One region of the Bradyrhizobium sp. SZCCHNS2022 genome, then DNA from elsewhere that is predicted to be linked to it. Evidence: predicted binding sites of a transcription regulator. Region 1 holds the regulator's gene; each other region holds the start of a gene.

What was found. The regulator PhoB, encoded in region 1, activates phosphate uptake and scavenging genes when phosphate is short. The targets are predictions, from matches to a motif close to TGTCATNNANCTGTCAT.
Region 2: a site for PhoB is predicted at 1,908-1,924, ahead of ugpB (sn-glycerol-3-phosphate ABC transporter substrate-binding protein UgpB). Genes of this name have one in related genera too.
Region 3: a site for PhoB is predicted at 1,408-1,424, ahead of QXZ94_RS15060 (YbhN family protein). Genes of this name have one in related genera too.

Annotation. Positions count from the first base shown of each region.
Region 1 is NZ_JAUHHZ010000001.1:7,303,627-7,306,900, reverse strand. Features, by position in the region: gene QXZ94_RS32630 (trypsin-like serine protease) at 1-1,035, opposite strand, end outside; gene phoB (phosphate regulon transcriptional regulator PhoB) at 1,176-1,883, opposite strand; gene phoU (phosphate signaling complex protein PhoU) at 1,900-2,616, opposite strand; gene pstB (phosphate ABC transporter ATP-binding protein PstB) at 2,645-3,274, opposite strand, start outside.
Region 2 is NZ_JAUHHZ010000001.1:5,764,781-5,768,054, forward strand. Features, by position in the region: gene QXZ94_RS25725 (organic hydroperoxide resistance protein) at 3-428, shown strand; gene QXZ94_RS25730 (CaiB/BaiF CoA-transferase family protein) at 584-1,786, shown strand; gene ugpB (sn-glycerol-3-phosphate ABC transporter substrate-binding protein UgpB) at 1,979-3,274, shown strand, end outside.
Region 3 is NZ_JAUHHZ010000001.1:3,376,103-3,379,376, forward strand. Features, by position in the region: gene QXZ94_RS15045 (hypothetical protein) at 1-146, opposite strand, end outside; gene QXZ94_RS15050 (hypothetical protein) at 196-627, shown strand; gene QXZ94_RS15055 (ferritin-like domain-containing protein) at 702-1,208, opposite strand; gene QXZ94_RS15060 (YbhN family protein) at 1,579-2,670, shown strand; gene QXZ94_RS15065 (hypothetical protein) at 2,763-3,274, shown strand, end outside.

The DNA.
Region 1 (3,274 bases):
GATGGTGCCGGCCCTGGTTGCGGCGACCAGCTCCTCACGGCTCAGCGCCCTCACCGCCACCGGCTTCGACGGCAGGGCGTCCTTCAGGATGATCAGCGCCCAATCGGCCGGGGAGCGGTCGAGCGACCATCGGTCGTGCTGAGTCGGAACGAACTCGGGCGCGACGATCAGCCGTTCGGCGATCGATGAGGCGGCCGGTGTGCCCCTGTTCATGCCAGCCAGGAAGCGGACGTTGCCGGGATTGACCTGCGCGAGCCCGTTGAACACGCAATGCGCGGCGGTGAGCACGACGCGCGGCGCGATCAAGGTGCCGGTACACCAGCCGCCGGTCGAATACTGCGCCACGGTGACGACGCCGATCGACGAGGCCGGCCAGGAGGTCGGGTCCACGACCTCGCCGATGTGCCGGTCGAGTCCGAGCAACTGCTCGGGACGCGGGTTGGCCACCCCGGCATCCGCCGATTCGAATCTCGGCTTCCAGCTCGCGATCATCGCCTGCGCCTGGACGCGCTGCGCCTCGGTCAGCTTGACCCGCTGCACGTCGCGGCCGGCCGAGCGCACGCCGTTGCGGCCGGCCATCACCAGCCAGGCATAGCCCTGCACGAGGTCCTGGCTCACGCCGCGGCCGTCGAGCATCATCAGACCGAGCATGTATTGCGACTGGGCGAAGCCTTGGGCTGCAGCGCGGCTGAACCAGCGGCCGGCTTCGCCGTAGTTGCTCGCGACACCCTCGCCGTTGACGTAGGCGATGCCGAGATAGTGCTGGGCGACGGCGAGGCCCTGGTCCGCCCCCTTGCGATACCAGGCCAGCGCCTCGGCCGCATTGCGCGGCTGGCCCCAACCGAAGGCGTGCATGAAGCCGATGTCGAACTGCGCCCGCGCATCGCCCTTGGCGGCGAGCGGCAGCAGGCGGCGCAGCGCAACGTCATGCTGGCCGTTTCCGGCGGCGGCGACGGCGTCTTCGAGCTCGGCGGCCGGTGCACCGGCCAGGCTGCCGAGCAGCACGGCAAGACTTGTGATGATCGTCTTGAGCAAGGGCGTCCGCTGGAACCAAAACACGGGCCCTTCAGCACACTCGATCAAGACGGCGGCGGCGTGGCGGAAAGCGGACCGCGGTGTCCTTAATCCGGCCTGCTCGCCTCTCACACCTGCACGTCCCTCACACCTGCCGCTCCTTATGCCTGCTCGCTCTTGGCGAACCGATCGTCCAGCGCATAGCCCGCGCCGCGCACGGTGCGGATCGGATCCTGCTCGCGACCCGGATTGAGCAGCTTGCGCAGACGGCCGATGTGCACGTCGACGGTGCGCTCGTCGATATAGATGTCGCGGCCCCAGACGCTGTCGAGCAACTGCTCGCGGCTGAACACGCGGCCGGGATGCTCGAGGAAGAATTCGAGCAGACGGTATTCGGTCGGGCCGAGGTCGATCGGCCGGCCCGAGCGCGCGACGCGGCGCTTCTCGCGGTCGAGCTCGATGTCGCCATAGGACAGCACGGTCGCGAGCCGCTCCGGGCTCGCACGCCGCAGCAGGCCCTTCACGCGCGCGAGCAGCTCCGGCACCGAGAACGGCTTGACGATGTAGTCGTCGGCGCCGGTCGCAAGCCCGCGCACACGCTCGCTCTCCTCGCCGCGCGCGGTGAGCATGATGATCGGCAGCTGCTTGGTCTCGGACCGCGCCCGCAGCCGCCGGCACAGCTCGATGCCGGACAGGCCCGGCAGCATCCAGTCGAGCACGACGAGATCGGGCACGCGCTCCTTGAGCCGCGTGTCGGCCTCGTCGCCGCGCGCCACGGTCTCGACCTCGTAGCCTTCGGCCTCGAGGTTGTAGCGCAGCAGCGTCGTCAGCGCCTCCTCGTCCTCAACCACCAGAATTCGCGCGCCCATGTCGAAATCGTCTTTCTCAGTTGCCGGGGATCGTGGTCGCGAAGCTGGTCATGTCGCCCTTCGGGCGCTTGTCCATGATCTGCTGGCCCTCGATCATATAGAAAACCGTCTCAGCGATGTTGGTGGCGTGGTCGCCGATCCGCTCGATGTTCTTGGCGCAGAACATCAGGTGGATGCAGAACGAGATGTTGCGCGGGTCCTCCATCATATAAGTGAGGAGCTCGCGGAACAGCGAGGTGCAGATCGCATCGACCTCCTCGTCGCCCTTCCAGACCGTCATCGCCGCCGGCAAATCATGCGCGGCATAGGCATCCAGCACCGTCTTGACCTGCGACTGCACCAGGTCGGTCATGTGCTCCAGGCCGCGGATCAGCTTGAGCGGATGGAAGTCGCTCTCCAGCGCGGCGACGCGCTTGCCGATGTTCTTGGCGAGGTCACCGATCCGCTCCAGATCGGTGGCGACGCGCATGGCGCCGACGATCTCGCGCAGATCGACGGCCATCGGCTGACGGCGGGCGATCGTCAGCACCGCGCGCTCCTCGATGATGCGCTGCAGCTTGTCGACCTCGGCGTCGGCGGCGACCACCTTCTGGCCGAGCGCCACGTCGCGCCGCACCAGCGCATCGACGGAATCGACGATCAGCCGCTCGGCGAGGCCGCCCATCTCCGACACCAGCCGGGTGAGATCCTGCAGATCGCTGTCGAACGCCTTGGCGGTATGTTCACTGGCCATGTTGATCTCCTGAAGAATGCTGTCGGCGTCAGCCGAACCGGCCGGTGATGTAGTCCTGGGTCCGCCGATCGCTCGGCGAGGTGAAGATCTTGCTGGTCTCGTCGAACTCGATCAGCTCGCCGAGATACATGAAGGCGGTCTTGTCGGAGACGCGCGCCGCCTGCTGCATGTTATGGGTCACGATCGCGATCGTATAGTTCTCCGCGAGCTCCTGGATCAGCTCCTCGACCTTGGCGGTCGAGATCGGGTCGAGCGCCGAGCACGGCTCGTCGAACAGGATCACCTCGGGCCGGACGGCGACGGTGCGGGCGATGCACAGGCGCTGCTGCTGGCCGCCGGACAGCGACAGGCCGGAGGCGTTGAGCTTGTCCTTGACCTCGTTCCACAGCGCGCCGCCGCGCAGCGCCTTCTCGACGCGGTCGTCCATCTCGGACTTCGAGATCTTCTCATAGAGCCGGATGCCGAAGGCGATGTTCTCGTAGATCGTCATCGGGAACGGCGTCGGCTTCTGGAACACCATGCCGACCCGCGCGCGCAGCAGATTGAGATCGAGCTTGGGATCGAGGATGTTGGTGTTGTCCAGCATCAGCTGGCCGGTGGCACGCTGGCCCGGATAGAGGTCGTACATCCGGTTGAAGATGCGCAGCAGGGTGGACTT
Region 2 (3,274 bases), 1.5 Mb from region 1:
CCATGTCCGTGAACGTGCTCTACAAGACCAGCGCCAAGGCCACCGGCGGCCGCGACGGCGAGGCCGCAACCCTCGACGGCTCGCTGAGCGTCAAGCTCTCCACCCCGAAGGAGCTCGGCGGTGGCGGCGGCCCCGGCAACAATCCGGAGCAGCTGTTCGCTGCCGGCTACGCCGCCTGCTTCATCGGCGCGATGAAGTTCGTCGCGTCCCAGGGCGGCCCGAAGGTTCCGTCCGATGCGTCGGTGACGTCCACGGTCGGCATCGGCCCGCGCTCCGAGGGCGGCTTCGGCATCACCGTCGAGCTCGCGGTCTCGCTGCCCGGCCTTGCCAAGGCGGATGCCGAGGCGCTGGTCGAGAAGGCCCATCAGGTGTGCCCTTACTCGAACGCCACCCGCAACAACGTCGACGTCAAGCTGTCCGTCGTCTGAGGTTGAATTCCGCCCTGCGGCAGGGGTTGCGTCGCGCTCCTGCCGCAGGCCGGCCCTCCGTTTTCGCCAGGGCGGCATTCGCGCAAGCTCGTTTGCGCGAGCGCTGCGGCAATGCTTAATGACCGCGAGTTGAAACCAACCTCGCGATCGTCCTGATGACCCCTCAATTTGCTCCCGGCGCCATGGCCGGCCTGCGCGTGATCGATCTCACGCGCGTGCTCGGCGGCCCCTATTGCACGCAGATCCTGGCCGACCACGGCGCCGACGTGATCAAGGTCGAGCCGCCGGCCGGCGACGAGGTGCGCGACTGGGGCCCTCCGTTCCACGACGAGGACGCGGCCTACTTCGTCGGCATCAACCGCAACAAGCGCTCGATCGGCCTCGACCTCGCTTCCGAGGGCGGACGCGTCGTGCTGATGCGGATGCTCGAGACGGCCGACGTGCTGATCGAGAACTTCAAGCCCGGCACGCTCGAGAAATGGGGCATCGGCAGCGACGTGCTGCGCGAGAAATTTCCCAAGCTCGTGCACTGCCGCATCTGCGGCTTCGGCGCCGACGGGCCGCGCGGCGGCAATCCCGGCTATGACGCGATCATCCAGGCGATGACCGGCATGATCGCGGCGACCGGCTCGCCCGAGAGCGGCCCGATGCGAATCGGCGTGCCCTTGGTCGACATCACCACGGGCCTCTATGCCGCGATCGGCATCCTGATGGCGCTGTCGGAACGGCAGCGTTCGGGACAAGGCCAGTTCCTCGAAGTCACGCTATACGAAACTGGCCTGGCGATCATGCATCCGCACACCGCCAACTACTTCATGCACGGCAAGCCACCGTCGCTGACCGGCAACGAGCATCCGAACCTCGTTCCCTACGCGATCTTCCCGACCAAGACCGACGACATCTTCATCGGCGTCGGCAATGACGGCACGTTCCGCAAGCTCGCCAAGGAGATCGGCCGCCCCGAGTTCGGCACCGATCCGCGCTTCGCGCGCAACCGCGACCGGGTCGCCAATCGCGAGGCGCTGCGCGCCGAGCTCGCCGCCGTGTTCCGCCAGTTCGAGGCCGAGCCGCTGTGCGACCGCCTGCTCGCCGCTGGCCTGCCCGCCGGCCCGGTGCAGAAGATCGACCAGGCACTGACCAATCCGCACACGCTGTACCGCGGCGATGTCATCGAGAAGGACTGGTACAAGGGGGTGGCCTCGCCGATCCGGCTCGAACGCACCAAGCCGAGCCTGCGCTCCACGCCGCCGAAATACAGCGAGCACGCCGAGGAGGTGCTGAGCGAATTCGGCTACTCGCCGAGCGAGATCGAATCGCTGCGTGCCGCTGGAACCGTCTGCACGGAACGCAAACGCTGACCGCATCGCACGCGCTCCCGTCGCCGCGTCGCACCACGGCGCGATAACGGAGAGATGCGATTTACCGCTTTTCGCGGACGCACTGCGCGTGGCTTTCCCGCGTCAGGTCATACGTCTATACATTCACATAACTGTCATCTGGCGCTGTTAACGGCCGCCACGACCGATGACGTTCATGGGAGGATCTTTTTGATGTCATTTCGACAATTCGCTGCTGCGACTGCCGTTGCAGCCACCTTTGGTTTTGCGGCGTCACCCGCACTCGCGGTGACTGAAATCCAGTGGTGGCACGCCATGACCGGCGGCAACAACGACATCGTCAACAAGCTCGCCGAGGAATTCAACGCCTCGCAGAGCGACTACAAGGTCGTGCCGACCTTCAAGGGCGCCTATCCCGACACGATGAATGCCGGCATCGCCGCGTTCCGCGCCGGCAATGCGCCTCACATCATGCAGGTGTTCGAGGTCGGCACCGCGACGATGATGAGCGCCAAGGGCGCGATCAAGCCGGTCTACGAGCTGATGAAGGAGGCCGGCGAGCCGTTCGACCCGAAGGCCTATCTGCCGGCGATTACCGGCTACTATTCGACCTCCAAGGGCGACATGCTGTCGTTCCCGTTCAACTCGTCCTCGATGGTGATGTGGATCAACAAGGACGAGCTGAAGAAGGCCGGCGTTGCCGAGATCCCGAAGACCTGGCCGGAAGTGTTCGACGCCGCCAAGAAGCTGAAGGCGGCCGGTCACGAGACCTGCGGCTTCTCCAATGCCTGGGCGTCCTGGGCCCATATCGAGCAGTTCTCGGCCTGGCACAACGTGCCGATCGGCACCAAGGCCAACGGCCTCGACGGCTTCGACACCGTGCTCGAGTTCAACAGCCCGCTGCACGTCAAGCACCTGCAGAACCTCGTCGAGCTGCAGAAGGACAAGACCTACGACTATTCCGGCCGCGGCTCGGCCTCCGAGAGCCGGTTCGGCTCCGGCGAATGCGCGATCTTCATGACCTCGTCGGGCTACTACGCCACCGCCAAGAGCACCGCGAAGTTCGACTTCACCTCGGCGCCGATGCCATATTATCCGGACGTGCAGGGCGCACCGCAGAACTCGATCATCGGCGGCGCCTCGCTGTGGGTGATGGGCGGCAAGACGGCGAACGAGTACAAGGGCGTCGCCAAGTTCTTCACCTTCCTGTCGGACACCAACCGCCAGGCCAAGCTGCATCAGGAGTCCGGCTATCTGCCGATCACCACCGCGGCCTATGAGAAGACCAAGACGGACGGCTTCTACGACAAGAACCCCGTGCCGCAGACGCCGCTGAAGGAGCTCACCAACAAGCCGCCGACCGAGAATTCGCGCGGCCTGCGCTTCGGCAACATGGTGCAGATGCGTGACGTCTGGGCCGAGGAGATCGAGGCCGCACTCGCCGGCAAGAAGACCGCCAAGGAGGCGCTCGATTCCGCCGTTGCCCGCGGCAATGCGATGTTGCGCACC
Region 3 (3,274 bases), 3.9 Mb from region 1:
ATGTCGGCATAGGGCCATACCCCGGCGTGGCCGGCGAACCGCCACGACAGGCCCTGCTCGGTCAGCTCGAACTCCTGGGCGGAGCCGATCAGCGACGCCTTGTAGGCGTAGCCGATGGGCGCATCGGATGGTGTCGGTACGGAAATGGGGGCGGTCCTGTTGCGTGGGTCGGGCGCCTTATCCTACAAACGAACGATGAGCGAAACGATCCATTTTCCGCGCCACCTGATCCTGGCCGGCGCGATGGCCGCAGGCGTGCTGCTGGCGCTCGCCGTGCACATGCTCGGCGCCCGCTACGGCCTCGATCTCGGCGGCCTGTGGCAGAGCGAAGGTGCCTTCATGCCAGCCGGCTCGGCGATCGCCTGGTGGCTGATCGCGACGGTCGGCTTCTCGAGCGGCTATTTCATCGCCAACATCATGCACAGCGCGGTATCCGGCGAGATCCCGCAGCGTGCGCGCAACTTCCTCGTCGTGGTCGGCGTGCTGATGCTGGCCGGCATCGGCCAGGCGATCTCCGGACCGAGCCCGGTGCCGTCGGCCTCCGGCGTGCTGGCGGGACTTGCCGCGCTCTGCCTGGGCGCCCTGATGGCGTTCTGCGGCGCCAATTTCGCCCTGCGCAAGAGCTGATCACCCCCTCCGAAATGACGACGCCGCGCGGTGCTTCCGCGCGGCGTTTTGCCTCATCACGTCGTGCGGCGCGATCAGCTGGCCGCGCGCAAATTGACGGTGGTCTCGGCGAGCTTGGTGAGCTTCATGTCGGTCGCCTTCTCCTCGTCGAGCGTCTTCTGCAGCACCGCCGCGCAGTCACTGCGGCCGAGCTGCTTGGCCCAGGCGATCAGGCTGCCATAGCGGGTGATCTCGTAGTGCTCGGCCGCCTGGCCGGCATTGATCAAGGCGGCGTCGAGCACGGTCTTGTCGGCGACTTCGCCGGCGACCTCCTCGGCCTCCTCGATGATGCCGTCGATCGCCGGGCAGTCGACCGCCTTCGGCGCGATGCCGTGCATCTCGAACACCTGCTCCAGCCGCTTCACATGCGTCCGCGTCTCGTCGAGATGCGTGAGGAATCCCTGCTTGAGCTGCTGATCGGTCGCCTTGTCGGCCATCTTGGGCAGCGCTTTGATCAGCTGGTTCTCGGCGTAATAGATGTCCTGCAGCTGATGAACGAACAGGTCGTTCATCGTCTTGATGTCCTTGGTGAAGAGTCCCATTTGCCACTTGTCCTCTTGGTTCGGAACATGGCTTGCCCTCCCCGACCGATCGTGGCCATGTTCGCTACCCCCGCAGGCGCTAACCGGGTGACGCGTCCGTTGTTCCGGCCCGCGTCGGCGCGACCGCCGGAACCTCGCGGCCGGTCGTGACTTGCTTGGCGGGTAACCAATGGGACCGAACTAAGGCGGCCGCAGCTATGTGACTGGAGTGTGACAGACCCGCGGATCGACGCCGGAGCTGCGCTGTGTCAAGGACTGCACAAAGCGTCCGTTTTAGCTTAAGGAACAGGCTGTCACGGATTGCCCGCCCTCATCGTTCAATGGTTTTGTCCCTTCTCAAAGATCTAGTGCCGCCCCGCCGGGAGGATGAATGCAGCGCCTGCTGACCACGCTCTCGCGTGGCTTCAAGAAATGGATCGGCTGGAAGCGGCTGGGGATTGCAGCGAGCCTTGCGATCATCGCCTTCGCGATCACCACGCTCGTGCGCACGCTGAAGGGCGTCGACGGCGGCGTCATCCTGACGGCGCTGACCGAGATCCCGCCCGGTCACATCGCGCTCGCCGCCTTGTGTGTGGTCGGCGCGTTCTGCACGCTGACGTTCTATGACTATTTTGCGCTGCGAACGATTGGCAAGAAACACGTGCCTTATCGCATCGCGGCGATGAGCGCCTTCACCAGCTATTCGATCGGCCACAACATCGGCGCCACCGTGTTCACCGGCGGTGCCATCCGCTTCCGCATCTATTCGGATTACGGCCTGTCGGCGATCGACGTCGCCAAGATCTGCTTCCTGTCGGGGCTGACCTTCTGGCTCGGCAACCTGTTCGTGCTGGGCATCGGCATGACCCTGCATCCGGCCGCCGCCACCGCGATGGATCAGTTGCCGCCAGCGGTGAACCAGCTGATCGCGATCGGCATCCTCGGTGCCATCTTCGCCTATCTCGGCTGGCTCTATGCCGGCAAGAACCGGCGCCAGCTCGGACAGAACGGCTGGAAGGTGGTGCTGCCCTCCGCTCCATTGACCATCGTGCAGATCCTGATCGGTGTGGTCGATCTCGGCTTCTGCGCATTGGCGATGTACCTGCTCGTTCCCGCCAACCCGCCGATCGATTTCCTGTCGCTGTCGGTGGTGTTCATCCTCGCCACCCTGCTCGGCTTCGCCAGCCACGCGCCCGGCAGCATCGGCGTGTTCGACGCCGCGATGCTGGTGGCGCTGCCGCAGTTCGGCCGCGAGCAGCTGCTTGCCACCCTGCTGGTGTTCCGCGTGCTGTATTTCGTGATCCCGTTCGGCATCGCGATCTCGATCATGGGGGTCCGGGAACTCTGGCTCAACGTCGTCAAGCCATGGCAGGAGCGGCGCCGGCTGCAAGCGGCCGTCTCCGACGAGATCGCCGCCAAGCGCGCAACGGCGGCTGCAACCGCGCCGGTTCCGCAACGGATCAAGCGCCACTCACAAGGTTGACTTGGCGCTTCCGACCACCGTTTGTGATGGCGCGGTTGACGTTGCCAGCCGCCCTCTTATTTCCGCCCCATCGCTCACGTGAATCCTGGCGTATGACCCGATTTCTCTCTCGTCCGATGCTCGCCGCCTGCGTCCTGGGCGGCCTGCTCGCGCCTCTCGCCGCGACCGAGGCTGCCGCTCAGCTGGACGCAGCACCGCTGCAGATCAGCTGGGAGGTCCGCAACCGCTTCCGCCTGTTCCGCGAGGAGCGCGACTTCCTGCTCCACGTCGAGAGCACGCGCGACCGCTCCATCCTGTCCGCCGAGCAGGGACTGAGCATCCAGAGCGACGGCCGCGGCTGGGCGCGCAACGTCGTCAACCGGCTGTGCATCGACCTCGCAGGCCGCGTCAACGAGCCGTGCACACGTGACAACGTCAAGGAAAGCTATCTGACGCCGATCGACCATCCGGTCACGGTCCGCCTGACCGGCCCGGTGCCCGTCGGCGCCACCTGCGCGTGGTCGTTCGACGACGGCGATGGGCCGCAGACCTCGACCTTCGACTGCGCCGAGCCGGTCAATCTGCGCGTCCGCTATGGCCGGCAGACCGTCGCATCCGTCGACGT